3 regions of the Xanthobacter nonsaccharivorans genome follow, and region 2 is predicted to be linked to each of the others. Evidence: predicted binding sites of a transcription regulator. Region 2 holds the regulator's gene; each other region holds the start of a gene.
What was found. Region 2 encodes PhoB, which activates phosphate uptake and scavenging genes when phosphate is short. Its sites were predicted from a motif close to TGTCATNNANCTGTCAT; they were not measured.
Positions count from the first base shown of each region.

Region 1: the regulator PhoB is predicted to act here: its motif matches at 6,964-6,980, upstream of phnC (phosphonate ABC transporter ATP-binding protein).
Region 3: the regulator PhoB is predicted to act here: its motif matches at 6,521-6,537, upstream of V5F59_RS10785 (Orn/Lys/Arg family decarboxylase).

Region 1 is NZ_CM195526.1:168,557-178,525, forward strand. Features, by position in the region: gene V5F59_RS00760 (carbon-phosphorus lyase complex subunit) at 1-212, opposite strand, end outside; gene phnH (phosphonate C-P lyase system protein PhnH) at 216-821, opposite strand; gene phnG (phosphonate C-P lyase system protein PhnG) at 821-1,324, opposite strand; gene phnF (phosphonate metabolism transcriptional regulator PhnF) at 1,506-2,273, shown strand; gene V5F59_RS00780 (pyridoxamine 5'-phosphate oxidase family protein) at 2,428-3,054, shown strand; gene phnE (phosphonate ABC transporter, permease protein PhnE) at 3,094-3,957, opposite strand; gene phnE (phosphonate ABC transporter, permease protein PhnE) at 3,954-4,838, opposite strand; gene phnD (phosphonate ABC transporter substrate-binding protein) at 5,043-5,951, opposite strand; gene phnC (phosphonate ABC transporter ATP-binding protein) at 6,048-6,863, opposite strand; gene V5F59_RS00805 (amidase) at 7,407-8,666, opposite strand; gene V5F59_RS00810 (polysaccharide deacetylase family protein) at 8,778-9,764, opposite strand.
Region 2 is NZ_CM195526.1:4,529,813-4,539,781, reverse strand. Features, by position in the region: gene V5F59_RS20600 (ATP-binding protein) at 1-768, shown strand, start outside; gene pstS (phosphate ABC transporter substrate-binding protein PstS) at 892-1,932, shown strand; gene pstC (phosphate ABC transporter permease subunit PstC) at 2,116-3,093, shown strand; gene pstA (phosphate ABC transporter permease PstA) at 3,112-3,945, shown strand; gene pstB (phosphate ABC transporter ATP-binding protein PstB) at 4,000-4,824, shown strand; gene phoU (phosphate signaling complex protein PhoU) at 4,845-5,573, shown strand; gene phoB (phosphate regulon transcriptional regulator PhoB) at 5,612-6,313, shown strand; gene V5F59_RS20565 (flavin monoamine oxidase family protein) at 6,469-7,800, opposite strand; gene V5F59_RS20560 (polyprenyl synthetase family protein) at 7,932-8,858, opposite strand; gene V5F59_RS20555 (biosynthetic peptidoglycan transglycosylase) at 9,013-9,687, shown strand; gene V5F59_RS20550 (septation protein A) at 9,836-9,969, shown strand, end outside.
Region 3 is NZ_CM195526.1:2,351,747-2,361,715, reverse strand. Features, by position in the region: gene hflK (FtsH protease activity modulator HflK) at 1-964, shown strand, start outside; gene hflC (protease modulator HflC) at 961-1,887, shown strand; gene V5F59_RS10800 (YjbE family putative metal transport protein) at 1,936-2,937, shown strand; gene V5F59_RS10795 (hypothetical protein) at 3,101-3,241, opposite strand; gene V5F59_RS10790 (GNAT family N-acetyltransferase) at 3,487-4,059, opposite strand; gene V5F59_RS10785 (Orn/Lys/Arg family decarboxylase) at 4,083-6,440, opposite strand; SAM-I-IV-variant riboswitch at 6,761-6,868, shown strand; gene V5F59_RS10780 (threonine aldolase family protein) at 6,918-7,997, shown strand; gene V5F59_RS10775 (thiamine pyrophosphate-binding protein) at 8,189-9,907, shown strand; gene V5F59_RS10770 (carboxymuconolactone decarboxylase family protein) at 9,921-9,969, shown strand, end outside.

The sequences.
Region 1 (9,969 bases), 1.0 Mb from region 2:
AGGTCGCCGCGCGCCTGCTTGATGGCCAGGGCCGCGAGCTCGCGGTCGTAAAGCGAGCCCTCCGCCATCACCCGGTCCACGGCGAGGCCGAGCTGCTCCGCAATCTGGTCCAGCCCGATCTCGGGCACAGAGTCATCGCCCCGCCGACGCTTCGCAAGGAGCGCATGGGCGTTGCGGATGGCAGCCTCGCCGCCTTTCACCGCCACGTACATGGGTCAATCCTCCGGGAATGGCATGACGCTGCGCGGCAGGCCGGCCACGGCCCCCGGCGCGATGAGGAAGAGGTCGACGCCGAGCGGATAGAGCATCCGGTTGGCGGCGAGCCGCCGGTCGAAATCTGCCGGCAAGGGCGCGGCAGCAAAGGCCCGCCGGCCCTTGATGCCGGGCCCCTCCAGCGCGAGCGCGCCCGCCCCCAGGGTCTCCACCTGCACGAGGAGGGTGGCCGAGCGGTCGGGATAGTCCGGCTCGCCCTGGGCGAAGGCGGAAAAATCCGCCAGCCCCGCCGGGTCGCCGATGAGGGCGAAGCGGGCGCCGGCCGGCTCCGCCGCGAGGGGCGCGCCGGTGTGGAAGCGCAGGAAGGCGGCCACCTGGGGATGCGCGGCCAGCGCCCTGTCGAGGAAGACCGGCGTCTCATAATCCAGCAGTGCGAGGGCCGCGGCCGCCATCTCCGGCGAGAGGGGGGCAGGGGGCGCAAGCTCGCTTGAAAGCGGCACCGGCAGGCCCGGCTGCGCCATGGCCCACATGAGGGCGGAAAAGGCGCGCTGGGCGTCGTGCACCGGGTCGGCGAAGCCGGCGGCGAGGGCGGTGGCGGGCGCAGCCATCAGTCCTCTCCGCGCGTCATGGTGAAGAAGTTGACCTTGGTGCCTTCGGTCTCGGCGGCCGCGGCGGCTTCCTCCGCGGCGAGGCGGCGGCGCACCGGGGCCAGCGCATCCTCCACCGCGAGGCGCAGGGCCGGCTCCTGCCAGAAGGCGTCGAGGGTGGCGGCGGCTTCCGCTTTCTCCGGCACGCGGCCCAGCATGTAGGAAATGCCGGTGGGCCCGCCCTCCACCTGCATGGCGGCGCGGGTCACGGTGGTTTCCCCCAGATTGAAGGGCGCGCCGTCGCCGCCGGTGCGGCCCTGCACCATGGCGAGCCCGACCTCGGAGGGGCGCAGCCTCTTCAGTGGCGGGAAGGGGCGGAAGCGTTCCACCGCCGCCTCCAGCTCCTTGCGGGTGGCGCGGGCGAACAGGGCCATCATGGCTTGGCGCTGGGTGGTCTCGGTGGCGGGCGCGCCGGGGGCGGGCGGTGCCGGGGGCTGTCCTGAGGAAGGGGCGTCGGGCAACATGCTTGCCTCGAAGGCTGGTGCCGGGCGGGTGCAGGCACGCGGTGACCGCTTGCGGAGCCCGTGGCTCTGCTGGACATGATTTGTATAATAGTCTATACAAATATGCAAGACGGCTTGGCCGTCACGGGGGCGAAAAATGTCGGGAACGCCGCGCAGTTTCTCCGCGAAGGGTCACAAGGCGATGACGGACGTCCCGGACGGCGCCGGGGAAACCGCGCCGGCGGAGGGGCGGGTCGCGCGCGGCAGTGGCGTGACCCTCTGGCGGCAGATCGCCGAGACCCTGGCGCAGGAGATGCAGTCCGGCGCCCTGAAGCCGGGCGCGCGCCTGCCGGTGGAGGCGGAGCTGGCCGAGCGCTTCGGGGTGAACCGCCACACCCTGCGCCGCGCGTTGGCGCATCTGGCGGAACAGGGCCTGATCGAGGCGACGGCGGGGCGCGGCACCTTCGTGAAGGAGCCGCCCCTGCGCTACCCCATCGGCGCGCGCACGCGCTTCTCGGAGATCGTGACGGCGGGCGGGCGCGAGCCGTTCGGCCGCTACCTCGGCTCCTCGGTGGAGCCGGCCTGCCCGGACGTGGCGCGCGAGCTTGCCATCCCCGAGGGGACGCCGGTGCTGCGCATCGAGACCACCCACGAGGCGGACGGCGTGCCCATCTCCTGCGGCACCGCCTGGTTTCCCCATGCGCGCTGCCGCGACCTCGACCTCATCTATGCGGCCACCGGCTCGCTGACGCGGGCGCTGGCCACCCTCGGCATCGAGGATTTCCGCCGGCGCGAGACGCGCATCACCGCCCGCCCCGCCAACCCGCGGGAGATGGAGATCCTCTCGCTGGCGCCCGGCCGCGCGGTGATGGTGCTGGAGCGCCTCGACGTGGACGCGAGCGGCACGCCCCTGCAATGGGGCCGCTCCTCCTTCGCCGCCGACCGCGTGCAGCTGGTGCTCAAGCCATAGGCAATTCCACTGCGTGCGCAGCGGCCTTCCGCCAGGAGTTGCGCAGGAACAAACGGATCGGGCATTTCCGGTGAACCGGGGCTTGCCGGAAATGCTCTGGTGCCGCCGGTCCCGAGGCGGTCGTTCAGGACCCGGACACAGCAGGAGAGGCTCTATGGCCCGCATCGACGACGAGGGCGCGCTGCGCCGCATCTATGGCCAGGCGAACGGGCGGAGCGTGGACAAGCAGCTCGACCGGCTCGATGCCCATTGCCGGCGCTTCATCGCCCTCAGCCCGTTCGTGCTCATCGCCACCGCCGATGCCACGGGCGCGACGGACGTCTCCCCCCGCGGCGACACGCCGGGTTTCGTCGCCGCCACCGAACGCGAGCTGCTGATCCCCGACCGGCCGGGCAACAACCGGCTCGACTCCCTGTGCAACATCCTCGCGAACGGGCAGGTGGGCCTGCTCTTCCTCATCCCCGGCGTGGACGAGACTCTGCGCGTCAACGGCCGTGCCGCCATCCACGACGACGCGGATCTGGCGGCGCGCTTCGCCGTCGCAGGCAAGGTCCCGCGCACGGTTTTGAAGGTCGAGGTGGAGGAGGCGTATCTCCACTGCGCCAAGGCTTTCATGCGCTCCCGCCTGTGGGATCCGGATGCGCAGCTGGAGCGCTCGGCGCTGCCCACCATGGGGGAGATGCTGCGCGACCAGATCGCCGCCAAGAAAGGGAGCGGCAGCCCGGCCGAGGCGGAGAGCCAGGAGGCGATGGTCGCCCGCTATCGCGGCATCCTCTACTGAGGCCTCGGGGCCGGCCGTTCCCCGATCGCTGCGCGGGCCTCAGGGCTCCAGGCGCGCCCGCCCGATGATGGAGAAGCGCAGGCGCGAGGAGATGAAGTCGATCACCGCCACCATCACCAGCATCATCAGGATGAGGAAGGACACCTTCTGCCATTCCAGCACGCGGATCTGCTCCGCGAGGTGGAGGCCGAGGCCGCCCGCCCCGACGATGCCCACGATGGTGGACTGCCGCGCATTGGATTCGAAGTAATAGAGCAGCTGGCTCGCCAGCACCGGGAGCACCTGCGGCAGCATGCCGAAGCGCACCGCCTCCACCTGCGAGCCGCCGGTGGAGGTGACGCCTTCCACGGGCTTGCGGTCCAGCGCCTCCACCGCCTCGGAGAACAATTTGCCCAGCTCGCCGAAGCTGGCGGTGGCGATGGCGAGGATGCCGGCGAACGGGCCGAGGCCCACCACCGTCACATAGATCAGCGCCCAGATGAGGCGGTCGATCCCGCGCACCGTGTCCAGCACGCGCCGCACGGCGAAATGGGCGAAGATGTTGGGGATCACGTTCTTGGCCGCGAGGAAGCCGAACGGGAAGGCGAGGATCGCTCCGCCCAGCGTGCCGAGGAAGGCGATGGCCAGCGTCTCGCCCAGCGCGTGCATGTAGAGCGGCAGCTGCGTGCCGGGGTTCGGCGGCAGCATCAGCGTCACGAAATGCCCGAGCTGGACGATGCCCGAGCCAATGCGGTCGAAATTGAAGCCGAGCCGCCAGAAGCCGAACAGGGCGATGCCAGCCGCGGCGGCGATGAGGAGCAGCGTCCGCATCCGCTCGCCCGGCGCGCCGGAGAGGGCGGCCGGATGGGCGCTCGCGAGCCGCGCGCGGTCCTCGGGGGAAAGGGTGATGCGCGCCCGGTTCATTGCCGCGCCTCCCATCCGATGAGGCGGTGGCGCACCTGCTCCGTCACGAGGTCGATGACCACCACCGCGGCGATGATGAGGATGAGGATGGCCGACACGTCCGAGTAATAGAACTTGCGGATGGCCTCCACGAGGTCCTGGCCGATGCCGCCCGCGCCCACGAAACCCATGATGGAGGCCTCGCGCACGTTGATCTCGAAGCGGAGCAGCCCGTAGGACGCGAAGTTGGAGGTGACCTGCGGCACCACGGCGAAGCGCACCATCTGCGCCCAGGAGCCGCCCGAGGCGACGGCCCCGTCCACCGGCTTCATGTCGATGTTCTCGACCACCTCCGCGAACAGCTTGCCCAGCGCCCCCATGGTGTGGATGGCGAGCGCCAGCACGCCGGGCATGGGCCCGAGGCCGAAGGCCACCACGAACAGCAGCGCGAACACCAGCTCCGGCACCGTGCGGCAGAATTCCAGGAAGCGGCGGGCGGCAATGCGGATGAATGGGTTCTTCACCAGGTTGGCGCTGGCGAGGAAGCAGAGGAGAAAGGCGCCGATGCCGCCGAGCAGCGTGCCGAGATAGGCGATGAGGATGGTGTCGAGGAGCAGCGCCAGCCAGTGGTCGAGGTTCCAGTACCATTCGGACAGGTCCGCCCACAGGCTCGACCAGCGCAGGGTGGGCGTGATGCTCCAGAAATAGTTGGTGAGGCGCCCCGCATTGGCGATGAGGACCGCCGGCTTCACCTCGCCCATCCATGAGGAGAGGGCGATGCACAGGAGCACCACGGCGGCCACGATGAAGGTGTGGCGCCGCCGCGCCTGCACCGCCGCCTCGTAGCGGGCGATCAGGGGCGCGAGCTGCTCGTCGGGCAGGCGGGCGATGGCGTGGGACACGGGCGTTGCTTCACGTGTGGGCCTCGCGCCGGAGGCCGGGTTCGGGATGTCGTCCCCCGGCGGACCCGGAGGATCCACCCGGCCGCAGTCCTGCGGGCGCATGACCGGAGCCGGGCGAAGCCGGACGACGTTGGGCCTGGATGCCCTCCCCCGCCAGGCGGGGGAGGGAAAAGCGATCCCCGGACGGAGATCAGGACGTCGCGATCAGGACTTCTTCTTGCGCAGCTCGTCCACGAACTTGTTGAGCTCGATGATCGAGACGTAGGACTCGTTGTCGATGGGCTGCCAGGGCTGCTGCTTGCCTTCATAGATCTTGTCGAAGGCGGCCTTGTCGTTCTGCTGGATGGTGAAGAACGCGTCGCGGATCTTCGCCTTCAGCTCGGCCGGCATGTCGGCGAGATAGGCGTAGGGCGAGTTCACGATCTGGTCGGACTTGAAGATGATGCGGAAGTCGTCGTACTTCGCCATCCCCTTGCGCTCCATGCGCTTCAGGTTGGACTCCTGCTCGTCGTTCCACCAGTTGAAGGCGGCGTCGCAGGTGCCCTGCTGCACGGCGATGACCGCGTTCTCGTGCGAGCCGGCGTAGACCACCTTGCTGAAGAACTCGTCCGGCTTCAGGCCCATCTTGTTGAGGGCGAAGCGCGGCACGTTGTTGCCGGAGGTGGAGTTGGGATCGACGAGGCAGAGGTTCTTGCCCTTCAGGTCCTCGATGGACTTGTAGGGGCTGTCGGCCTTCACGTAGAGCACCGAGTGGTAGCCCTTGGTGCCGTCCAGGTTCACCTCGATGGCGAAGGCCTCGATCTTGGCGCCGGTCATCAGCGCGCGGGCGAACGAGGACGGGCCGTAGGAGGCGATGTGGATGTTGCCGGCGCGCTGGCCCTCGATCACCGCCGCATAGTCGTTGGCGATGCGCAGGGTCACCTTGGTGCCGAGCTGCTTGGAGAGATAGTCCATCAGCGGCGCGAAGCGCTCGGTGACGCCCGAGGCGTTCTCCGCCGGGATGATGGCGAAGACGAGCTCGGGATACTTCGCCTTCCACTCCTGCGCGGCGGCCGCGCCGGTGGAGACGGCAAGCGCGGCGGCGGCCGCGATCAGGGTACGACGGTTCAGCATGTCTCGGCTCCTGTCGGACATTTCTCGACGTGAACGAACGGATGGGGCCGGCGGCGCCGGGACTGCGGTGCCCTGGCCGGCGGGGCGGCTGGCCGTTCAGGCCATCGCCGCGGCTTCCGGAAGGCCGGCGTCCACGGCGGCCGGCTGCCGGACCTGGGGCGTGTCCATGACCTCCCCGGCCTCCAGGCCGTAGAGGTCGTGGGCGACGCTGTCGGTGAGGGCGGAGGGTGCGCCGTCGAACACCACGCGGCCCTGCGCCATGCCCACGAGGCGGTCGCAATAGGTGCGGGCGAGATCGAGGGAGTGCAGGTTGCACAGCACCGTGATGCCGAAGTGCTTGTTGATGCGCAAAAGCGCGTCCATGACGATCCGGGTGTTGCGCGGATCAAGCGAGGCGATGGGCTCGTCGGCGAGGATGAGCGACGGCTCCTGGGCCAGGGCGCGGGCGATGGCGACGCGCTGCTGCTGCCCGCCGGACAGGCTGTCGGCCCGCTGGGCGGCGAGCGGGGCGATGTCGAACTGGTCGAGGGCGGAGAGGGCGACAGCCCGGTCCTCCGGGCGCCAGGTCTTGGTCAGCGAGCGCCAGGCCGGAACGGCGGCGAGGCGGCCCATGAGCACGTTGGTGAGCACGTCGAGCCGGCCCACCAGGTTGAACTGCTGGAAGATCATGGCCGCCTGGGCGCGCCATTCGCGCAGCGCCCGGCCCTTCAGGGCGGTGACGTCCTGCCCGTTGTAGAGGATGCGGCCGGACGAGGGCTCCTGCAGGCGGTTGATCATGCGCAGGAGCGTGGACTTGCCGGCGCCGGACCGGCCGATGACGCCGATGAAGGCGCCGTCGCCGATCTGAAGATCGACGTTCGAGACGGCCTCCTTGTCGCCGAAGCGGCGGGTCAGGCCTTCGATCACCAGCATCGGGTCGCTCCGTTGCGCGTCGAGGACCCGATAAGCCCGGTGCGCAACACCCGTATGACGCTCCGGCGACCCTTCCATTCCTTCGGCGCGCCGCGGCCGGCGTCAGAAAACTGTCATGCCGGCGGGACGCCGATTGTGACGGTCCCCGGGGTCGCGCCACGGCCCCAAATGCAGCGACGCCGGAGGGGATCTCCCCTCCGGCGTCGCGGATCGACCGGACCTCACATTGTTGTGTTCTTCGGTCCGGCGAGGGCGATGGCAGCCCCTGGCGTCAAACCATGCCGAACAGCACCGCACCCACGAAGGCAAAGGCGGCGCACGTCTCGATCACGGTGAGCAGATGGCCAAATGTCATCTTCAGCCTCGCACGGTCGATCTTGGAAGCGAACTTAGCAAACTCTCATGGGGCCGGAAGAGGTAAGTTGTGCTGCATTGCCGATGCCTTCCGCTGCGGCGCAATGACTGATGCGGCACGAGGCGGTGGGCCCACTTCCTTTTCCCCGACGCTGCGGCGCACGACGAAAGCTTCTGAAATATTGTATTTCAGCTGGTGATCGCCGCTTCCAGCAGGTTGGCCACCGCGAGCGCCTGGCGGTCGCGTCCGAACCGGCCCACCACCTGCACGCCCACGGGCATGCCATTGGCCGCGGTGAGGCCGGCGACGTTGAGGGCGGGGCAGCCCATGAGGGTCCACAGCCGGTTGAACATGGCCGAGCCGGTGGTGGCATGGCCTTCCGGTGCCGGCCCGGGGGCGGAGAAGGTGAGGATGGCGTCCACGTCGCGGAACAGGTCGCCCAGCACGTGGCGTCCGCGCTTGGCCGTGCGCCGGGCGTTGTCATAGGCCTCGGGGGTGATCGTCCGCGCCGCCTCCAGGTGGGCGGCCAGCAGCGGCGAGAGCTGGTCGCGGGCGAAGACATACTCGTCCATGAAGGAGAGGGCGGCCTCGAAGTCCTGGATGACGGGGTGGGCGGCATCCGCCTCCTCGAGCGCTTCGGGCAGGTCGAGGTCGAACACGCGGGCACCCTTCGCCTCCAGGGCACGGGCGGCGGTTTCCAGCGCGGCGTGGGAGTCGGTCGAGGCGTTGTCGGCCCGGGCGGTGCGCACCACCGCGACCCGCGGCGCCTCAGCCATCTCATCGCCGATGTCGAGGTCCCGCCCGGTGAGCGCGGCGACGGCGAAGGCGGCGTCCCGCACCCGGGCGGCGAACAGGCCGATGGTGTCGAGGTGCCAGGAGAAGGTCTTCATCCCCAGCGTCGGCAGCAGGCGGAAGGTGGGCTTGTAGCCGGTGACCCCGCAGAAGGCGGCGGGGCGGATCACCGAGCCGCCGGTCTGCGTGCCGATGGCGAGCGGCAGCATGCCTGCCGCCACCGCCGCCGCGGAGCCAGCGGAGGAGCCGCCCGGCGTGTGGCTGAGCCGGCGCGGATTGCGGGTGGCGCTGGGCTCCAGGAAGGCGAACTCGGTGGTCACCGTCTTGCCCACCACGATGCCGCCGGCGCGACGCGTCATGCCCACCACGGGGGCGTCGGTGATGGGCCGGTGCTCCTCATAGATGGGACTGCCGTAGGCGGTGATGAAGTCGCGCGTGTCGAGAATGTCCTTGATGCCCACCGGCAGGCCGGCCAGCGGCAGCGCATCGAGCCCCTTCAGCATGCTCGCCCGCAGGGCCATGTCGAGGTCGAGGGCGGCGAAGGCATTCACCTCCCCTTCGCAGGCGGCGATGGCGGCGGCCGCCTCCTCCATCACGGCGCGCGGCGTGGTGCGCCCCGCGCGGATGGAGGCGGCGAGGTCGCGGGCGGAAAGCAGGGACATGGAGGAGGACTCGAACGTTCGGACAGGAAGAGGGCGCACCATGCGCAACGGGCGCGGCGAGGGCAACCGCCTTCGCCGGTGCCGGCGCTGGAGCTCGAGGCGGGCCTATTGCACCGGCAGGATGCGCTTGCCGGTGCGCGCCGCCTCGTCATAGACGCGGGTGTCGCCCGGCTTCAGGGAGTAGCAGGTGGCGGCGATCACCGGCTTCCCGGCGGCGAGGAGCTGGCCCACCGTGGCGAAGCGGTAGCCCTTCGCCCTGAGCGCCGGAATGAGGATCTTCAGCGCCTCCGCCGTGTGCTTCCCGCGCCCGTTGGCGTGCATCAGCACGATGGAGCCGGGGCGGATGGCGCGCAGCATGTCGTCGGCCATGCCCTTGGCGCCGATGAAGGCCGGGTCGCCCGAATCCACGTCCCACTGGATGGCGAGGTGGCCGGTGTCGTTCACATAGTCGAGGGATTCGGCGCTGCACGAGCCGTAAGGGAAGCGGAAGAGGGCGGCGGGCGCTGCGGATTTCGGGATCATGCAGCCCTTGGCCTCCACCTCCTTGCGGCGCAGCGCGAGGGCGATGTCCGCATCGTCCACCTGGCGGCGCATGGTCTCCCCGGTGCGGACCGTGAGGTTGGCGTGGGACCAGGTGTGGTTGCCCGTCTCGAACTGCGGATCGACGGTGATCTGGTCGCCCCGCTCCGCATGGCTCATCAGCCACTTGCCGCCGGCGAAGAGGGTGGCGGCGACGCCCTCCGCCCGGAGATAGTCGAAGATGGCGCCGTCATAGCCGGAGGTCTCGCCGGAGGCCTCGCACAAGTCGAAGGTGAGGGCGACCAGCTTCTCCCCCGGCGGCAGGTCCACCCGGCGGATGGAGCCGCGCAGGCCCGCCGGCACGGGCGCGAGGGCGGGGATGGCGATCTCCGGCAATTCCACCTGGCCGCCGGTGCGCGGCCGCACGACCTCCTCGCCCGGCCGGGCCGCGAGGGCCGCGGGCGGGTAGCAGGCGGGCCCTGCCGCGCCGGCACGGGCGGGGGCCGCCGCGAGCAAGGCGGGGCCGAGGAGAAGAAGGGCGCGCAGGGCGCGGGACAACAGGGGGCCGGTCACGGCAGCACTCGCGAATGTATGTTCAGCCCGCCCGGAGGACGGTTCACTGTGGCGGACCCGGCTCCAGAGCGCGATTCGAGCAAAGTGAATCCGTTTGCTCGGTGAATCGCCCTCTGGCTTCAAGCTGGAGAACGCGTGGCTCAGCCTGCTCTAGGCCGGGCGGCACGGCCTTTCCAGACCGAGGCGGTCACTTGCTGTTTCCGCC
Region 2 (9,969 bases):
GACGCGGTGCTGCTCACCTTCCGCGACCTCACCCAGCAGCGGCGGGTGGAGCAGATGCGGGCCGACTTCGTGGCCAATGCGAGCCACGAGCTGCGCACGCCGCTCGCCTCCCTGTCCGGCTTCATCGAGACGCTGCAGGGCCCGGCCCGCAACGATACGCCCGCCCGCGAGCGCTTCCTCACGATCATGGCGGCGCAGGCGCGGCGCATGTCGCGTCTGATCGACGACCTCTTGTCGCTCTCGCGCATCGAGCTCAACGCCCACGTGCGCCCGCAGACGCCGGTGGACCTCGCCTCCATCCTCGCCCATGTGTGCGACACCCTCTCCCCCATTGCGCGGGACCGGGGCGTCGCCCTGGAGCAGATCAAGGAGGCGGAGCGCCTGGAGGTTCTGGGCGACCGCGATGAGTTGATTCGACTGTTCGAGAACCTGGTGGAGAATGCGCTGAAATACGGCGCGGACGGCAAGAGCGTGGAAATCCGCCTCGCCCGCGAGGGCCAGGCCACGGTGGTGAGCGTGCGCGACTTCGGCCCGGGCATCGCCCCGGAGCACCTGCCGCGCCTCACCGAGCGCTTCTACCGGGTGGACGTTGCGGCAAGCCGGGAGCAGGGCGGTACGGGGCTGGGTCTCGCCATCGTCAAGCACATCGTGGCGCGCCATCGCGGGCGGCTCGGGGTGGAGAGCGTGCTCGGCCAGGGGGCAACTTTTACAGTGCGCATGGACGCTTCGCCCGAGCGCGGAAAAAGTGTAGAGAAGGCAACAGTATAGACCGTCATTCTGTTGTCATTCAGTCGTCATAGAACCTTGGCGCGAGGGGCTTAAGAGTCCCGAGCCCAACGTTGCCCGGCCCATGGCCGTCCGGCAGCGACCAATTTGGCAAGGAGAGATACCGTGAAGCTCACCACCGCTCTCGGCGTGATCGCCGTGGCCGGCACGCTGTTCGCTGGCAGCGCCCAAGCCGTCGATTTCACCGGCGCCGGGGCGTCCTTCCCCGCCCCCGTCTATCAGTCGTGGGGTGCGAAGTATAAGGAGAAGACGGGCAACACGCTGAACTACCAGTCGATCGGCTCGGGTGGTGGTCAGAACCAGATCATCAACCGCACGGTCGATTTCGGTGCTTCCGACGCCACCGTCGCCAGCGAGAAGCTCGCCGCCAACAACCTGCTCCAGTTCCCGACCGTGATCGGCTCGGTGGTCGCGACCGTCAATCTCGACGGCATCACCACCAACCAGCTGAAGCTGACCGGCCCGGTGCTCGCCGACATCTACCTCGGCAAGATCACCAAGTGGGACGACAAGGCCATCGCCGACCTGAACCCCGGCGTGAAGCTGCCGGCGCAGGCGATCGTTCCGGTCTACCGGTCTGACTCCTCGGGCACCACCGCCATCTTCACCGGCTACCTTTCGGCCGTGAGCGCCGAGTGGAAGTCCAAGGTCGGCTCCGCCACCTCCGTCCAGTGGCCCACCGGCGCGGGCGCCAAGGGCAACGAGGGCGTGACCGGCACCGTGAAGAACACCAAGGGTGGCCTCGGCTACGTGGAGTTCATCTACGCCGCCGCCAACAAGCTGGTGGTGACCCAGCTGCAGAACAAGGCCGGCAAGTTCGTCAGCCCGGAGGTGTCCGGCTTCCAGGCTGCCGCCGCCGCCGCCGACTGGGCGAATGCGAAGGACTTCGCCGCCTCCATGATCGACACCCCCTCCGCCGAGGCCTGGCCGATCGTGAGCCCCACCTACATCCTTCTCCCGAAGGATCCGAAGAACGTCGAGCCCTCCCGCGAGGTGATGAAGTTCTTCTCCTGGGCCTACACCAAGGAAGGCGCCGAGATCGCCGAAGGCCTGCACTACATCCCGCTCCCCGAGAGCGTGGTGAAGCAGATCGAGGCTGCCTTCAAGAGCGAGATCAAGGGTCCGGACGGCAAGCCCGTCCTCTGATCCCCGCCATCCGGCATCGCCCTTCCATGAGGGCGGTGCCGGAGCAGGGCGGGATGCCCACGGGCGTCCCGCCTTCTCCGCCGGCGCGAAGGGGCGCCGGCACCCTTTTCCGGCGCCGGAGGACGGCGCGCTTCATCAGTTTTAGGCCGCGCTCGATGCGGCGTTCGGGGGGACAGGCATCCGATGGACGCGACGGTGGACAGCATGCGGTCTGGCTCGGCCCAGCCCATCAGCAAGGCGAAGGCGACCGGCAGGCTTGCCGATCCGATCTTCGTCGGCCTCCTGTGGGCGAGCGGCATCTTCGTCCTCATCCTGCTCGGCCTCATCATTGCCGAGCTGTTCAAGGGCGGCCTGCCCGCGCTCCAGCACTTCGGGCTCGACTTCATCTGGTCGCCCGCCTGGAACCCGGTGACCGAGAATTTCGGCGCGCTGGTGATGATCTACGGCACGCTGTTCTCGGCGATCATCGCCGTGGTGGTGGCGCTGCCCCTGTCCTTCGGCATCGCCTTCTTCCTCACCGAGATCGCGCCCCAGCCGCTGAAGCGGCCCATCGGCGTGGCGGTGCAGCTGCTGGCCGCGGTGCCTTCCATCATCTACGGCATGTGGGGCTTCTTCGTCATCGTTCCGCTGATGGCGGCCTATGTGCAGCCCCCGATCATCGACATCTTCGGCAACCTGCCGCTCATCGGCGCCCTGTTCGCGGGCCCGCCGCTCGGCTCCGGCATGTTCACCGCCGGCCTCATCCTGGCGGTGATGATCGTGCCCTTCATCACGGCCATGTTCGTGGAGACGCTGGAATCGGTGCCGACCATGCTGAAGGAATCCGCCTACGGCGTCGGCTGCACCACCTATGAGGTCTACAAGAACGTGTCGGTGCCCTACGGCAAGACCGCCATGGTGGGCGCCATCATGCTGGGCCTCGGCCGCGCCCTGGGCGAGACCATGGCGGTGACCTTCGTGATCGGCAACGCGACCCGCATGTCCGCCTCCCTGTTCGCGCCGGGCGCCACCATCGCCTCCACCATCGCCAACGAGTTCCCCGAGGCGCCCATCGGCTCGCTGAAGCTGACCTCGCTGCTGCAGCTGGGCTTCATCCTCTTCGTCATCTCGTTCATCGTCCTCGCCTTGTCCCGCGCGCTCGTGCGCTCGCGGCTCGACTGATCGCAGGAGACAGCACCCATGGCCTCCCTTGCGGCGCGTCGCGCCAAGGACACCACCATCAAGGCGATCTCGACCGGCTTCGCCGTGCTCGCGATCTTCCTGCTCGCCTGGATCCTGTGGACCCTGCTCTCCCGCGGCCTGCCGGCGCTGGGGCTCAACGTCTTCACCCAGATCACCAAGCCGCCGGGACAGGGCGGTGGCCTGCTCAATGCCATCGTCGGCTCGCTGATCCAGATCGCCATCGCCATGGCCATCGGCGGTCCCATCGGCATCTTCTGCGGCACCTTCCTCGCCGAGAACGGCAAGGGCACGAAGATCGGCGCCGCCGCCCGCTTCGTGAACGACATCCTGCTCTCGGCCCCGTCCATCCTGGTCGGCCTGTTCATCTACTCCCTGCTGGTGGTGCCGTTCGGCGGCTTCTCCGGTTGGGCCGGGGCGCTGGCGCTGGCCATCCTGGTGATCCCGGTGGTGGTGCGCACCACCGAGGACATGCTGAACCTCGTCCCCGTGGGCCTGCGCGAGGCCGCCTTCGCCCTCGGCGCGCCCCAGTGGAAGGTGGTGATGTTCATCACCTGGCGGGCGGCCCGGGCCGGCATCGTCACGGGCGTGCTGCTCGCCATCGCCCGCGCGGCCGGCGAGACCGCGCCCCTGCTGTTCACCTCGCTGGGCAACAACGGCTGGTCCACCGACCTGTCGAAGCCCATGGCGAGCCTGCCCATCGCCATCTACCAGTATGCGGGCAGCCCGTTCGACGACTGGGTCTCCCTGGCCTGGGCCGGCGCGCTCATCATCACCGTGGGCGTGCTCGTGCTCAACGTGGCGTCCCGACTGTTCCTGGCGCGGGGCCACTAGGCCCCGCCGCCGCCGAACCCTCTCCCGCATTCATCCTCCGAAGCGAGGCCCGAGATGACTTCAGCCGTCGATCCCACCTTCAACATCGCCTCGTCGGTCTCCGCCCGGCCCGACGCGCCGGCCGCCCCGGCCAAGATCAAGGTGGAGAACCTGCATTTCTACTACGGCAGCAACCATGCGCTGCGGAACATCAACTTCGAGGTTCCCGAGAAGCGCGTGACCGCCATGATCGGCCCGTCGGGCTGCGGCAAGTCCACGCTGCTGCGCGTGTTCAACCGCATGTACGACCTCTACCCCGGCCAGCGGGCCGAGGGCGGGGTGCTGTTCGACGGCGTGAACATCGTCGGCAAGGAACTCGACCCCACCATCGTGCGCACGCGCATCGGCATGGTGTTCCAGAAGCCCACGCCCTTCCCCATGTCCATCTATGACAACATCGCCTTCGGCGTGAAGCTGCACGAGCGGCTCTCCAAGGCGCAGATGGACGAGCGGGTGGAGTGGTGCCTGCGCAAGGCCGCCATCTGGGACGAGACCAAGGACCGCCTGCACACCTCGGCACTCGGCATGTCCGGCGGCCAGCAGCAGCGCCTGTGCATCGCCCGCACCATCGCGGTGCGCCCCGAGGTGATCCTGCTGGACGAGCCCACCTCGGCGCTCGACCCCATCTCCACCTCGAAGATCGAGGACCTGATCGACGAGCTGAAGCAGGACTTCACCATCGTCATCGTGACCCACAACATGCAGCAGGCGGCGCGCTGCGCGGACATCACCGCCTTCTTCTACCTCGGCGAGCTGATCGAGGTGGCGCCTTCGGACGTGATCTTCACCAACCCGAAGGAGATCAAGACGCGCGACTACATCACCGGCCGCTTCGGCTGACGGATTGAAGGACACCTGAGATGCCGGAGCATATCGTCGCCTCCTTCGACGTGGAACTGAAGGAAATCGGCCGCAAGGTGGTGGAAATGGGCGGGCACGCGGAGCGGCTCGTCGCGGATTCCGTCACTTCCCTCATCAAGCGCGACGGCGCCCTCGCCCAGAAGGTGGTGGTGCAGGACGCCGCGGTGGACCAGATGCAGCGCGAGATCGAGGATCGCGCGATCCTCGTCATCGCCAAGCGCCAGCCGGTCGCCAACGACCTGCGCGAGATCGTGGCCGCCATCCGCATCGCCAACGATCTCGAGCGCATCGGCGACCTCGCCAAGAACGTGGGCAAGCGGGTGATCGCCATCGAGGGCGAGTACCATCCCCACAAGCTGGTGCGCGGCGTGGAGCACATCTCCGAGCTGGTCCTGGAGCAGCTCAAGGAGGTGCTCGACGCCTATGCCGCCCGCAACGACGCCAAGGCGGTGGAGGTGTGGGGCCGCGACGGCGCCATCGACACCATGTACACCTCCCTGTTCCGCGAGCTCCTCACCTACATGATGGAGGATCCGCGCAACATCTCCGTGTGCACGCACCTGTTGTTCTGCGCCAAGAACATCGAGCGCATCGGCGACCACGCGACCAATATCGCGGAGATCGTCTACTACATGGTCACCGGCCAGAACCTGCCGGAGAGCCGCCCCAAGGCGGACGTCTCCAGCGAGACCACCCTGGCGTTCCCGGGCCGTACCGTTCAGAGCTGAGCTTTGGGCGGACCTTGTCGAGAGATGGGTGAAAGACAGTGCCGGCGCGTATTCTGATCGTCGAGGATGAGGAACCCCTGACCCTCCTGCTCCGCTACAATCTGGAGTCGGAGGGCTATGGGGTCGAAAGCGTCGGCCGCGGCGACGAGGCGGAGACGCGTCTGCGCGAGAGCGTGCCCGATCTCGTCATCCTCGACTGGATGCTGCCGGGCCTCTCCGGCATCGAGCTGTGCCGGCGCCTGCGCACCCGCCCGGAGACCGAGCGGCTGCCGGTGATCATGCTCACCGCCCGCGGCGAGGAGACCGAGCGCGTGCGCGGCCTCGCCACCGGCGCGGACGACTATGTGGTGAAGCCCTTCTCGGTGCCCGAGCTGCTGGCCCGCGTGCGCGCCCTGCTGCGCCGGGCGAAGCCGGAGCATGTGGCCACCCTGCTGCGGGCCGGCGACATCGAGCTCGACCGCGAGACCCATCGGGTGCATCGCGCGGGCCGCGAGGTGCACCTCGGCCCCACCGAGTTCCGCCTGCTGGAATTCCTGATGCAGAGCCCCGGCCGCGTCTTCTCCCGCGAGCAGCTGCTCGACGGGGTGTGGGGTCAGGACGTCTATATCGACGAGCGCACCGTGGACGTGCACGTGGGCCGCCTGCGCAAGGCCATCAACCGCGGCCGCCAGTCCGATCCCATCCGCACGGTGCGCGGCGCCGGCTATTCCTTCAACGAGATGTTCGCCCGCGCCCATTGAGGGCCGGGCGTGGGCGCTTCTCCGGCGCGCGGCGGAGCGGCTGGTGGCGGCTGGTGCTGGCCTCATCATGGGACGCGCCGGCGAGGCTGACGGCCGCGCGGGGATGGGGCGGCGCACGTTCTCCCGAACCGTCCGCCCCGCGTCTTCCGGTGTTGCTATCCCGCCCGCCCGGCCAGGATGGCGAGGGCCTGCTTGGCGGCGCGCTCGCCGGACAGCCAGGCGCCGCCCACCGTGCCCCAGAGGGTCTCGTGGGCGTGTTCACCGGCGAACAGCAGCCGGCCCGATACCACCTCGGTGAAGGCGCGGCGCATGTTGCCGGCCCCGGGCAGAGCGCAGGAGAAGGCGCCGAGCGCCCAGGGCTCCTTTGTCCAGCGCGTGGCGTGGACCTTGCCGACCCGGCTGGCGATGTCGGCGCCGAACTCGTGGGTCAGGGCTTCCTTGAGAAAGGCGCGGCTCCCGTCCGCAGGCCCCTCCGCGAGGTCGCGCGCGACGGTGCCGGCCACCTCGAGGCTGTAGAGGCTACCGCCGTTGATGCGGGCGAGAAGGCCATAGGCCCGGGGGCCGTCCGCCTTGAAATAGATCAGCTCGTCTTCCTTCAGTCCCAGCGGGTTGTGGGGCAGCTCGAAGGCGATGTGGTCGTAGGCGCCGAGGGTGATGCGCTCCACCGCGGTCCGGTAGCGCTGGCCGAGGCCCGGCTGGATGCGGAGCACGCCGGCGGCGATGATGCTGGGCGGCACGGCGAGGATGATGACGCGGCCCTGGATCGTGCCGCGATTGGTGGAGACGGAGACGAGCCGCCCGCCGATGTCCACGGAGCGCGCCACGGTGTCCAGCCGCACGGTGAGCGGCTCGGCCAGCTTCGCCACCAGCGTGCCGAACCCCTGCCGGCAGAAATCGTCCATGTCCTTCTCTTCCGACCGGGCGAAATCCACGGTGGAGATCTGGTCGATGTCCTTGGCGCAGGAGAACGGGCCCACCACGAACTCGGCGCTCGGTCCCCACGGGCCGAGGTCCGGCAGCACGCGGGCGGCGGGCAGGTCGCGCCCCACGTCGCCGGCGGCGACGATGGCCCGCTCCGCCCGGCGGACGGCGCCGATGAAGGCCTCATAGTCCGAATCGGCGGCTTCCTTGCCCTTGAGGTAGAGCCGGCCGCCGTCCGGCGCGCGGTAGACGTCGAGGCCCGCCGCCCGGCCGAAGGCCGAGAGCGGATGGGCGCCCGGCATGTGGATCCAGTGGGCGCCCATGTCGAAGGGCACGCCGAAGATGGCGGTGTCGGTGAGGGCGCGTCCGCCCACCCGGCCGGAGGCCTCGATGAGGGTGTAGCGGCGGCCGGCTTCGGCCACCTTGCGCGCCGCGGCGATGCCGGCGGCGCCGGCGCCGATGATGATGACGTCCGCTTCCGCGCCCTGTCCGAGCGCCGCATAGGGGCCCGCGAACGGCACTGCGGCGAGCGCGGCGCCGCGGGCGAGCAGTTTTCGGCGGTTCATCTGCTGTCCGAGAAGGTCGGTCACGGGCGGGAAGCTAGCACGGGCGATGCCGGCGGGCGAGGGTGCGCGGAGCAGCCCCGCGGCGGGCCTCGGCCGAGAGGTCGATCGCCCGGCCGGTGGAGGCAGCCACCTCAGCTCCGGCGGTCGGCGACGAAGCGGGCGGCCTCCTTCAGCGCCGCGCCCCGGGCGCCGAAGGGCGAAAGCGCCGCGGCGGCGTCCTCCACCAGGCGGGCGAGCAGCGCGCGGGCGGCGTCGAGGCCGAGGCGGGAGACGAGGGTACCCTTGCCGGCGGCGGCATCCTTGCCCACCTTCTTGCCCACCTCCTCGGCGGTGCCTTCCACATCCAGGATGTCGTCGGCGATCTGGAAGGCCGCGCCCAGCGCCCGGCCATAGGCGAGCAGCGCTGCGCGCTCGCTCGCATCCGCCCCGCCCAGAATGGCCCCCGCCTCCACCGAGACGGCGAGCAGGGCGCCGGTTTTCATGGCCTGGAGGTCGCGGATGGCGTCTTCCGAGAGGGGAAGGGGCGTGCCGTCCGAGAAGCGGCCTTCGGCGGCGAGGTCCAGCATCTGGCCCCCCACCATGCCGCCGACCCCCGCCGCCCGGGCCAGCGCCCGGACGAGGGCGATGCGCACCTTGGGGTCGGGATGGGTGTCCTCCCCGGCGAGGAGGTCGAAGGCGAGGGTGTTGAGGGCGTCGCCCACGAGGATGGCGGTGGCCTCGTCATAGGCCTTGTGCACGGTGGGCCGGCCGCGGCGCAGGTCGTCGTCGTCCATGGCCGGCAGGTCGTCGTGGACGAGGGAATAGCAATGGATGCACTCGACGGCGGCGGCGGCGGTCACCGCCTGCGCCGCCGGAACGCCGAACAGCGCGGCGCTCTCGATCACCAGGAACGGGCGCAGGCGCTTGCCCCCGGCGAGGGTGCCGTGGCGCATGGCCGCCATCAGCCGCTCCGGCCGCAGCCGCTCCCCGGCCTCCGGCGTGCCGGAGAGGGCGGCGGCGAGGCGGGCTTCGGTGAGGGTGGCGGAGGCGTCGAGCCGGTCCTTGAGGGAGAGGGTCACGTCAGGCCTTCGTGCGTCAGGAGGGGCAAAGCGGGGGAACGCCCGGGCCGGGCGCGCCGTTGACGGCGGCCACCGCGTGCCCCAACGAAGGGGCAAGGTCAAGCCGAAGCCGCCCGAACGGGCCGGCAGACGGCGAAGGAAGGGAGAACCCTGGATGGCTCAACTGGCGCTGCGTATCCTGATCCTGCTCGCCGCCGTCCCGATGGGGCTCTCCATCCTCTACAACATGGTCGATCCGGCCTCGACCCTCATGCTGGCGCGCTGGGCCACGGGGGAGCGGGTGGAGCGCATCTGGCTGCCCATCGAGCAGATGCCGGCGGCGCTGGTGCGCACGGTGATCGCCTCCGAGGATGCGAGCTTCTGCCATCATTGGGGCGTCGACTTCGCCGAGATGCGCGCCGCTTTGGACAAGGCCGACGAGCTGGAGGACACGCGCGGGGCCTCCACCATCCCCATGCAGGTCGCCAAGAACCTGTTCCTGTGGCCGGGCCGCTCCTTCATCCGCAAGGCCATCGAGATCCCCCTGGCGGTCTGGCTGGACCTGGTGGTGAGCAAGCGGCGGCTGATCGAGATCTATCTCAACATCGCCGAATGGGGCCCGAACGGGGAGTTCGGGGTGGATGCGGGGGCCCGGCGCGCGTTCGGCATCCCGGCGTCCATGGTGAATGCGCGGCAGGCGGCGCTGCTGGCGGTGATGCTGCCCAACCCGCTGAGGCGCGATGCCGGGAACCCCTCGCCGGGCGTCGAGCGGCTCGCCTCCCGGTTGCAGGCGCGGGTGCCCCGGGAGGGGCCGGAGCTGGTCTCGTGCCTTGGTCCAATGCGCCCATGAACGCTTCCAGGGGCCGGATCTCGGCCAAAACGCAGCGGCACCCTGTGATAAGGCCTTGATTGTGCCGCCGACAATGGCCACATGGGCGGCAAAGCCGGTGCCATGCCGGATGCCCCTTTCCTCCCAGCCGGCCCGCCCGATGCCCGAGATGACAGGTTCCAAGACGTCAGGTCCCCAGCCCGAGAGTGCTCCGGCTGCCGGCCCCGAGGCTCCCGCCCGGCCGAAGATGAACCCCTGGCTGAAGATCGGCCTCGAGGTCGGTCCGCTGGTGCTGTTCTTCGC
Region 3 (9,969 bases), 2.2 Mb from region 2:
GATGCTGCGCCTGCCGCATTTCGGGCCCAAGGGCGTCTTGGTGGCCGCAGGCCTTCTCGTTTTCCTCTGGGCGGCGAGCGGCTTCTACAGGGTCCAGCCCGACGAGCAGGGGATCGTGCTGCGCTTTGGCAAATGGGTTTCAACGCAGGCGTCCGGCATTCACTATCACTGGCCCTATCCCATCGAGACGATCCTCCTCCCCAAGACGACGCAAGTGAATCAGCTGGTCCTCGGCACGCGGGACGGCCGGCGCGAACGCAGCCAGATCCTGACCGGGGACGAGAACATCGTCGAGGCGGACTGCGTGGTGTTCTGGCGCATCCGCGATGCGGGGCAGTATCTGTTCAAGGTCGCGGACGCGGAAGGCACGCTCCGGGTGGCTGCCGAAAGCGCCCTGCGTGAGGTCATCGGGCAGAATCCCATCCAGGCGGCACTCTCGGACAAGCGCCAGCAGATCGCCCAGCAGACAGAGGTCGTCCTGCAGCGCCTGCTGGACAAGTATGAGGCCGGCATCATCATCACCCAGGTGCAGCTGCTGCGCATAGATCCGCCTTCCGCCGTGATCGACGCCTTCAACGACGTGCAGCGCGCCCGTGCCGACCAGGAGCGGGCGCGGAATGAGGCCGAGGCCTATCGCAACGACATTCTTCCCCGCGCCCGCGGCGAGGCCGAGCACATCGTGCAGGAGGCGGAAGCCTACGGCGAGCAGGTGGTGGACCTGGCGCGCGGCGAGGCCCAGAGCTTTCTCGCCGTGGAGGCCGCCTATGAACGGCACAAGGACGTGACCATGCGACGGCTCTATCTCGAAAGCGTGGACGAGGTGCTGAAGCATTCCGGCCGGGTGATCGTGGACATGTCCGCCCACGGGAGCAGCATCGTGCCCTATCTGCCCCTCGCCGAGGCCGCATCGAAGCCGGCCCCGGCCGCCACCCCGGAGCCCCCCGTCGCAGGAGCTGCAAAGTGAGGCGCGTCGGTCTCATCGCGCTGGCCGCCGTCGCCGTGCTGGTCGCGGTGGCTACCTCCTTCGCCTTCACGGTGGAGGAAACGCAGAGGGCGCTGGTGGTGCGTCTCGGCATGCCGCTCGCGGTCCATGACGATCCCGGCCTCTACTTCAAGGTTCCGTTCATCGACACGGTGATCTTCTTCGAGCGGCGGCTCATCTCCCTGGAACCGCCGGCCGAGCAGATCATCATGGGCGACCAGAAGCGCATCGAGGCGAGCACCTACACGCGGTTCCGCATCAGCGATCCCCTCGCCTTCTACCGGGCGGTGGGCGGCATCGAGCAGGGCCAGTCGCGTCTCGCGCAGATCGTCAACTCGGCGGTGCGCCGGCAACTCGGCCAGGCGAAGCTGGTGGATCTCCTTTCGGCCGAGCGGGACCGGATCATCGACCAGATCCGCGCCCAGGTGATCGAGCGCAGCCTGTCGCTCGGCGTGGATGTGGTGGAGGTGCGCCTGCTGAGGGCGGACCTGCCGGCCGAGACCAGCCAGGCCATCTACGACCGCATGAAGTCGGAGCGCCAGCGCGAGGCCAAGGAGCTGCGCGCGCAGGGCTTTGAATGGGCGCAGGAGATCCAGGCCCGCGCTGACCGCCAGAAGACGGTCATCCTCGCGGAAGCGCAGCAGAAGGCCAAGATCGCCAGAGGCGAGGCGGACGCGACGGCATCCCAGATCCTCGGCGACGCCTATGATCGCAGTCCCACGTTCTACACCTTCCTGCGGACCCAGCAGACCTATCGCCAGACGCTGGCCGGGGCCTCTCCCATGCTGCTGCTGTCGCCGGACGTGGATTTTCTCGGCGCCTTGACACATGGGCCCGCCCTCGCGGCCGCGGCTGGCGAGAAGACCAGGGTGGCCGGGCAGGGCGACGGCGATGTGAAGCGTTGATCGCCGTGGCCGGCCACACCGCAATCCGATCTTAGAGGACGCATCTCAATGGATCTCGGCGCTGACCTCTCATGGTTCGGCACTAGTCTGAAGATCTTCTTCATCGACATCCTGCTCAGCGGCGATAACGCTTTGCTCATCGCCCTCGCCTGCCGCAGCCTGCCGGCATCCCAGGTGCCGCGGGCGGTTGCGCTCGGCGCCGCGGGGGCGATCTTCTTCCGGCTGATCATCGCGGCCCTTGCGGGGACGCTGCTGGTCATCCCCATGTTGAAGATCGCCGGCGGGGTGCTGCTGCTGATCATCGCGATCAACCTCCTTGCCGGGGAGTATCGGCGACGACGGGAGGGCGAGGGAGAAGACCGGCGGATCGAGCTCGACCCGGCCATTGCCGACGGCACCGGCTTCCTCGGCGCCGCCCTGCTCATCCTGATCGCCGATGCGATCATGAGCCTCGACAACGTGGTGGCCCTCGCGGCGGTCTCGGAGGGTCACCTGACTTATCTCGTGGGCGGGGTGCTGTTCTCGGTGCCGCTGATCTTCTTCGGAAGCTTCGTGATGGCCCAGGCGATGAAGCAATTTCCCGCGCTCATCCTGATGGGTGCCGCCTTTCTAGGCTGGATCTCAGGAAGCCTGATCGCGTCCGATCCCCTGTGGTCCGGGTGGATCAACACGAATGCCGAAGCCCTCACCGTGCTGTTGCCGCTTGCAGCCGCGTTCTTCGTCGTGGTCGAAGCTCGGATCACGGCGGAGGCAAGACATGCCCTTGCCGGCGGGGGGGCGGCTCCGGTTCCGCTGAAACGCGGGGCGCAGCCTCTCGAGAGCCCCCCGGTCACCGCGCCCGTCGCGTCCCCCCCTCGGAAGATCGAGGCGGCCGCGACCTCGATTCCCGCGGGACCTGTCCTGCAGGCCGGCGCCCCCCGCGCACGACCGTCGGCCGACGCAAACGCGACGGATGGTGACCGGCTGGTCATGGCGGGATTGATCGGCCTGTGCGTGGTCGTGGCGGTGGTCATGTTCAGCGTGGTGGTCCTCACCAGCCATGTCGGGTGACCTCAGCCCCCTCCCCCGCTTCAATCGGCGCCAACCGTGATGGCGATGAGCGAGGTGGAAGCGAGCAGACGCGACGCAAGGCGAGAAGCTGCTCGCCCAAGGCTATGCCCGTGCGGTTGGGGGTCTGGGAATGGCGTCCGTTGCCCATGAAGAGGCGGGCCGCCTAGTCGGCCAGGATGGCCGGGGCACCGATGCCGAACAGGCCGATGCCCTCCGCCCCGCGCAGCAGCTCGACCGCCGCGGCGAGGGCCGGCCTGTTCTCCGGGGCCGTGACCTCCATGCCGAGGATGTGCCTGTCGCGCACGAAGGAGCATGATTTGGGCGATCTGCGCGGAGATTGCGGCGCTCGGATCCAATCCTGCCGTCATGCTCCGCCTGGTCCGGGGCATCCACTCCGCCGTGCCGGTGCGCTCCAAGCCCAGCCACCGGCCCGGCCGCTGAGTGGATCGCCCGGACGCGCCGGGCGATGGCGGCCGCGCGGGCGTTCCATGAGGAGCGGTCGAGCCCCGCCGCGATTGACCGGGCCTTCACGCCCCCTTCCCCGCGCCCTCAGCGGGTGGACAGGGGCGGCGGGGGCGGCGGCGTGGTGGCGCCGGGGCCGAGGGAGCGCTGGACCATCACGCTGTCGGACCAGCGCCCGTAGCGGTAGGCGACACCGGGCAGAAGCCCCACCCGCACGAAGCCGAAGCGCTCGTGCAGGGCGAGGGAGGCGGCGTTGTCGGCATCGATGTAGCCGATCATCTGCCGGAACCCGGCCGCGGCGCAGGCGTCGATGAGCCCGCGCATGAGCCGGCTGCCCACCCCCCGCCCCACATAAGCGTGATGCACGTAGATGGAGTGCTTCACGCTGTAGCGGTAGGCGGGGCGCTTGCGGAACAGCACCACATAGGCATAGCCCACCACCTCATCGTCCAGGGTTGCGACGATGTGGGGGAGGCGACGGCTCTTCAGGTTCTTGCGGCGCTCGCGCAGGTCGTCCGGCTCGGGAGTGCCATCGTCGTCCACCCCCTCCTCCACCCCGCGGCGGATGTGCCGGCGATAGATCGCCAGCATGGCGTCCACATCCGTGTCCCGCGAGGGGCGGATGACGACCCTGCTGTCCTGCATGCTCTCCTGTTCCATGACCTGATCCGAACGTCCCCGTCCTATTCCGCGACCACGTAGGTGTGGAGCCGCACGCGGCCCGCCTCGTCCGTCTCGCGATAGACGCCCTGGATTTCCACGTCAAAGCCGGGGAAGGTGTTGAAGCACGCCTCGAACATCTTGAGATAGTCGATCATGGGCTTGGCCCGCTCGGTCAGGCGCTCGCCCGGGACGATGGTGGCGATGCCCGGCGGATAGACCACGAAGGGGGTGGTGGCGATGCGGCCGGCGATGGCGTCGATGGGCAGATAGTCCACGTCGTTGCGCACCAGGCAGCGCGCCGCGTCGTGGGGCGACAGCGCGATGTCCGGCAGGTGCTCCGCGGAGAACTGCATGGCCTGCAGCGCGCTGACATTCGCGGCGCGGAAGAAGCGGTGCATGTCGCCGCACAGATCGCGCAGCCGCACCCCGGCATAGCGCGCCGGCCGCCGGCGATAGAATTCCGGAATGGCCTCCTCCAGCAGCGCATTGTCGTCGTGCAGCTTCTTGAAGGCGACGAGGCCCGAGATGAGCGTGCCGGCCTTCGACGCCTCGACCCCCGGGGTGAGCAGGAAGAGCAGGGAGTTGAGGTCGTTCTTCTCCGCCACGATGCGGTTCTCGCGCAGATATTGCGCCACCACGGGGGCCGGAATGCCGTGCTCCCCATAGCCGCCGCTCGCCCGGTCGAAGCCGGGGGTGAGGAGCGTCAGCTTGTTGGGGTCGGTCATGGCGAAGCCCGGCTCCATGCGGTCAAAGCCGTGCCATGCCGCCCCCGGCGTGAGATGCCAGAAGGCGGGATTGGTGGCGAGCTGGTCGGTGGAGACGCTTTCCCACGGCACCTCGTGCACCGCGCCGGGGCTCGACACATCGGGGATCGCCACCCGGTCGGGCACGAACGGCTCGAAGAACCAGCGCCGCTCGGGCCTGAGCTCCTTCTCCTCGAACTCGCGCCGCACCGCGCGGATCTTCTTCCTCAGCTCGATGCCAAGACGGATGGTGTCGTCCCACAGCACCTCGCCCGAGCGGCCCTTCATCATCTGCGCGCCCACGTCGAGGGAGGCGAACAGGGGATAGAAGGGCGAGGTGGAGGCGTGCTGCATGAAGCTCTCGTTGAAGCGCCGGTGCTCCACGCGCCGCTTCTGGCCGGTGATGTGCCGGTCCTTCATGTGGATCTGCGAGGCCTGGGAGAAGCTCGCCAGCTGCTTATGGGTGGACTGGGTGGCGATGATGCCGGGGGCATCGGGGCCGAGGTCCTTCAGCCCCATGGCGAAGCGCCCGGCATAAAGCGGGTGGAACTTCATGAAGCCGGCCCAGGCCTCGTCGAACAGGATGTAATCGGCAAGGTGCCCGATGGCACTCAGGATCATGTCGGCGCTGTGGATGGTGCCGTCATAGGTGCACTGCTCCACCACCGCCACGCGGAACGGGCGCGGCTTCTTCCACGCCTCCGGGTCCTTCACGAGCGGATGGGTGCGGATGCGCTCGCGCAGCGCCTGCTCATCGAACGCGGCGTAGTCCATGGGGCCGATGAGGCCATAGGCATTGCGCACGGTGGGCAGATAGAGCGGGATGCCGCCGGAGATCATCAGCGCGCCGTGATGGGCGGCCTTGTGGTTGTTGCGGTCGAACAGCACGAGGTCGCCGTCGGTGACGAGGGCGGAGAGCGCCACCTTGTTGGAGGTGGAGGTGCCGTTGAGCACGAAATAGGTCTTCTCGGCGCCGAAGATCTTCGCCGCCTCCTTCTGCGCCGCCAGCGCCGGGCCCTCGTGGGTCAGGAGGTCGCCGAGGTCGAGCACGGAATTGTCCAGGTCGTCGCGGAACACCGCCTCGCCCAGATGCTCCATGAACACCCGGCCGATGGGGCTGCGGGAGTAGAAGACGCCGCCGTTGTGCCCCGGGCAGGTCCACAGCTGGTTGCCTTCCTCGGCATAGTCCACCAGCGCGCCGAAGAAGGGTGTCTTCAGCGTCTCGGCATATTGCTTGAGGCGGCTGATGAGGTTGCGGGCGATGAAGGTGGGCGTCTCCTCGGAAAGGAAGACGTAGCCGTCGATGAAGTCCAGCACCTCCACCGGCACGTCCTCGAGGCGCTTCCTGCGGATGAGGAGGATGATGGGGAAGTCGAGGCCGCGCCGGCGCATCAGGTTGATGAGGGAGGCGGTCTTGCCCTCGAGCCCCTTCTTGCCCCAGTCCACCATCATGCAGCCGATGGCGGCGTCGGTCTGGACCGAGATTTCCGCGTCTTCCAGATTGCGGGCGCGCACCACCTCGAAGCCGGAGCGCTCGATCTCCGTGACGATCTGGTTGAGGCGCGCCCCCTCCAGGTCGTCCGCGTCGAAGGCCGGCGTCGCGAAGAGGAAGGTGAAGCGTCGGAAATAGTCCATGGGCCACCCGCGTTAGAGCGCGATTCCCCCTGGATGCGGGCGGATCGCCTCTGGTCTGCGCGGAGGTGTCCACGGGTTCTATGACAGGGCGACGACACTCTCGCCCATGGCACCGCAGGCGGGCCGAGCCCCGGCGACGGCGGCGGCAAGGAGACGGGGGCGCAGCTTCAGGGCGAGCATCCAGCGTGAAGGCATCATCAGGCCGGCCATCCGCCGCGCGGCGTGGGGCGGCGCTTGCGCGGGGATGATCCGCGATGTCCGGACCGCGCCCCCGAAGCCGGCCCGCCGGGTTGCGCCTTTTCCACCTCGGGCCTAAGGATGGGCAGCATCAAGAGTTGGGCTGACGCCCAACGCCAACCTGCTCTCCCGGGCAAGGTGGCGGCCCCGGCGAGGGGGATGTGGCCGAACCGGCAAACATCGGGCAAAGCCATGCGTCAGATTCCGCGCCCGATGCGCCCTGAACCGGAACCTGCGCCCATGAGCTCCACTCTGCCCCCCGCCCCCGCCATGCCTGCCCCCGCCCAGCAGTTCGCGAGCGACAATTACGCCGGCGTATGCCCCGAGGCGTGGCAGGCCATGGCGGAGGCCAATCCCGGCTCCGCCCCCGCCTATGGCGACGACATCTGGACCGAGCGTGCCGCCGACGCCTTCCGCGCCCTATTCGAGACGGATTGCGAGGTGTTCTTCGCCTTCAACGGCACGGCGGCCAATTCGCTCGCCCTCGCCTCGCTCTGCCAGTCCTATCACAGCGTGATCTGCTCGGCCCTCGCCCATGTGGAGACCGATGAATGCGGCGCGCCGGAGTTCTTCTCCAACGGCTCGAAGCTGCTCACCGCCGCCACCGAGGACGGCAAGCTGACGCCCGAGGCGATTCACGCCCTCACCGCCAACCGGCGGGACATCCATTTCCCCAAGCCGCGGGTGGTCACCATCACCCAGCCCACCGAGACCGGCCAGCTCTACAGCCGCGACGAGATCCTGGCGATTTCCGCCGTGTGCAGGGACCTCGGCCTCAGCCTGCACATGGATGGCGCCCGCTTCGCCAACGCCTGCGCGGCCCTCGGCGCCAGCCCGGCGGACCTCACCTGGCGGGCGGGCGTGGATGTGCTGTGCTTCGGCGGCACCAAGAACGGCATGGCCGTGGGCGAGGCCATCCTGTTCTTCAACCGCGCCCAGGCGGAGGATTTCGACTACCGCTGCAAGCAGGCGGGGCAGCTCGCCTCCAAGATGCGCTTCCTGTCCGCGCCCTGGGTGCGGATGCTGGAGAGCGGTGCGTGGCTGCGCAATGCCGCCCACGCCAACGCCTGCGCCCGCCATTTCGCCGGACGGGCGGCATCGCTGCCGCGCGTGGAGCTGGTGTTCCCGGTCTGCGCCAATGCCGTGTTCCTGCGCCTGCCGGCGGCCGTGACCGACGCCCTGCGCGCCAGGGGCTGGCGCTTCTACACCTTCATCGGCGACGCGGCGCGCTTCATGTTCGGCTGGGACGCGGACCTGCGCAACGTGGATGCGTTGGCGGACGACATCGCCGCGGCGGCCGCGGCATCGAGCCAGCCCTGAACAGGCTGGAGGGCGTTTCACCCATCCCGGGGAGCCGCGCTGCGGTCCCGATGATCGGACCGCGCTCCGGCGTCACACGCGCGAACCTGTTGGCGAGCCATCATCGCCGGTTGAAGCCCGCTGCCCGGCAGGCTTAGCTTCCCCTTGGGGACTCGCTCTCCGCCACCGTCCAGACACGGAATGCGACAGACATGATTGGCACCGACTACATCCTGCGCGCGCTTGTCGCCGACGGCATCGGCCACCTGTTCATGGTGCCGGGCGGGCTCGTCGATCCCTTCCTGCCGGCGCTCGACCGAACCCCCGGCCTCGTGCCGGTGGTCGCCGCGCACGAGGGGGGCGCGGCCTATATGGCGGACGGCTACGCCCGCGCCAGCGGCACGTTCGGCGCCTGCATGTGCATCGGCGGGCCGGGCGCCACCAACACGGTCACGGCGCTTTCCGCCGCGCAGTCGGACCTCTCCCCCGTCCTGCTGCTGAGCGGCGAGGTGGCGAACTATGCGCAGGGCCTCGGCCTGTTCCAGGATGCCACCGCCGGCACCTTCAACGACAGCCTCGTGCTGGCACCGGTGACCGCCGAATCCTACAGCGTTCCGGATGTACGCGCCCTGCCGCGCGCCCTGAGCGGCGCGGTGAAGCGCATGCTCGACGGCGCCCGCGCGCCGGTGCACCTCTCCATTCCCCACGACGTGCAGGTGGGCACCGTGGACGCGGAGCCTGCCGCCCTTTCCGCCGGCATCCTCCGCTCCCAACCGCTGGACATCGAGGCGGCGGCCGGGCTGTGGAGGCTGCTGGGGAGCGCCGGGCCGGCGCCGCGCGTCGCGATCCTGGCGGGCGGCGGCATCATCGCCGACGACGCGGCGGCGGCCCTGGTGGAGGCGGCGGAGCGGTTCCACATCCCGGTCGCCACCACCGAGCATTCCAAGGGCCTGTTCCCGGAGGATCATCCCCTCTCCCTCGGCGTGTTCGGCTATGCCGGCAGCCCGCAGGCGACCGACGCGCTGCTTGCCAGCGACCTCGACCTCCTCATCGTGCTGGGCGCGACGCTGAACGTGCGCGATTCCATGTACTGGTCGGGCCAGCTGAACCCCCGGCTGGGCGTGCTCTCGGTGAATGTCTCCGCGGTCCATGTGGGGTGCCACGACGGCGACGAGACGTTCGTGGGCGGGCACGGCGGCGCTTTCGCCCGCTGGCTCGCCCGGGCCGGCGAGGCGGAGGCCGCGCCGCTGGCCGCCGGCGTCGAGGCCCGCCGGGCCTGGATGAGCGCCGTGCGGACCAAGCCCCGCTTCTATGACGAGGCCAATGCCGCCAGCGCGCAGGTGCCCATCCATCCGGCCCGCCTGATCCGCGAGACGCGCAAGGCCATGCCGCGCGACACCATCGCCCTGGTGGACAGCGGCGCCCACCGCGCCTTCGCCGTGCATTATTGGGAGAGCTACGCGCCGCGCACCTTCCTCACCGCCTCCGGCCTCGGCCCCATGGGCTGGGCGATCCCCGCCGGCATCGGCGCCAAGGCCGCGCGGCCGGACGCCCCGGTGGTGGTCTTCACCGGGGACGGCTGCATGCGCATGCACGGCATGGAGGTGCAGAGCGCCGCGCGCAACGGCCTGCCGGTGATCTACGTGGTGAGCAACAACCAGGCCCTCGGCAACGTGTGGCTGCGCGTCCACGGCGAGGGGCCGACCCCCGCCCGCGTCACCGAGGCGCCGGACCAGGACTGGGCCGCCTTCGCCCGCGCCCTCGGGGCGGAGGGGGAGACGGTGCGCACCGCCGACGCCATCGGCCCTGCCCTGCAAAAGGCCCTGGCCTCCGGCCGCACCACGGTGATCGACGTGAAGACCGAGCGCGCCGCGCCCACCCCCATCGAGCCTTATGCCGCCGCCGCCGCAGCCTATTCCTACCACGCGTGAGGGAGCCGAGCGCATGGCCAGCCTTCCCGATCCCACCGCGACGCTCACCGGCGCCGGCCGGG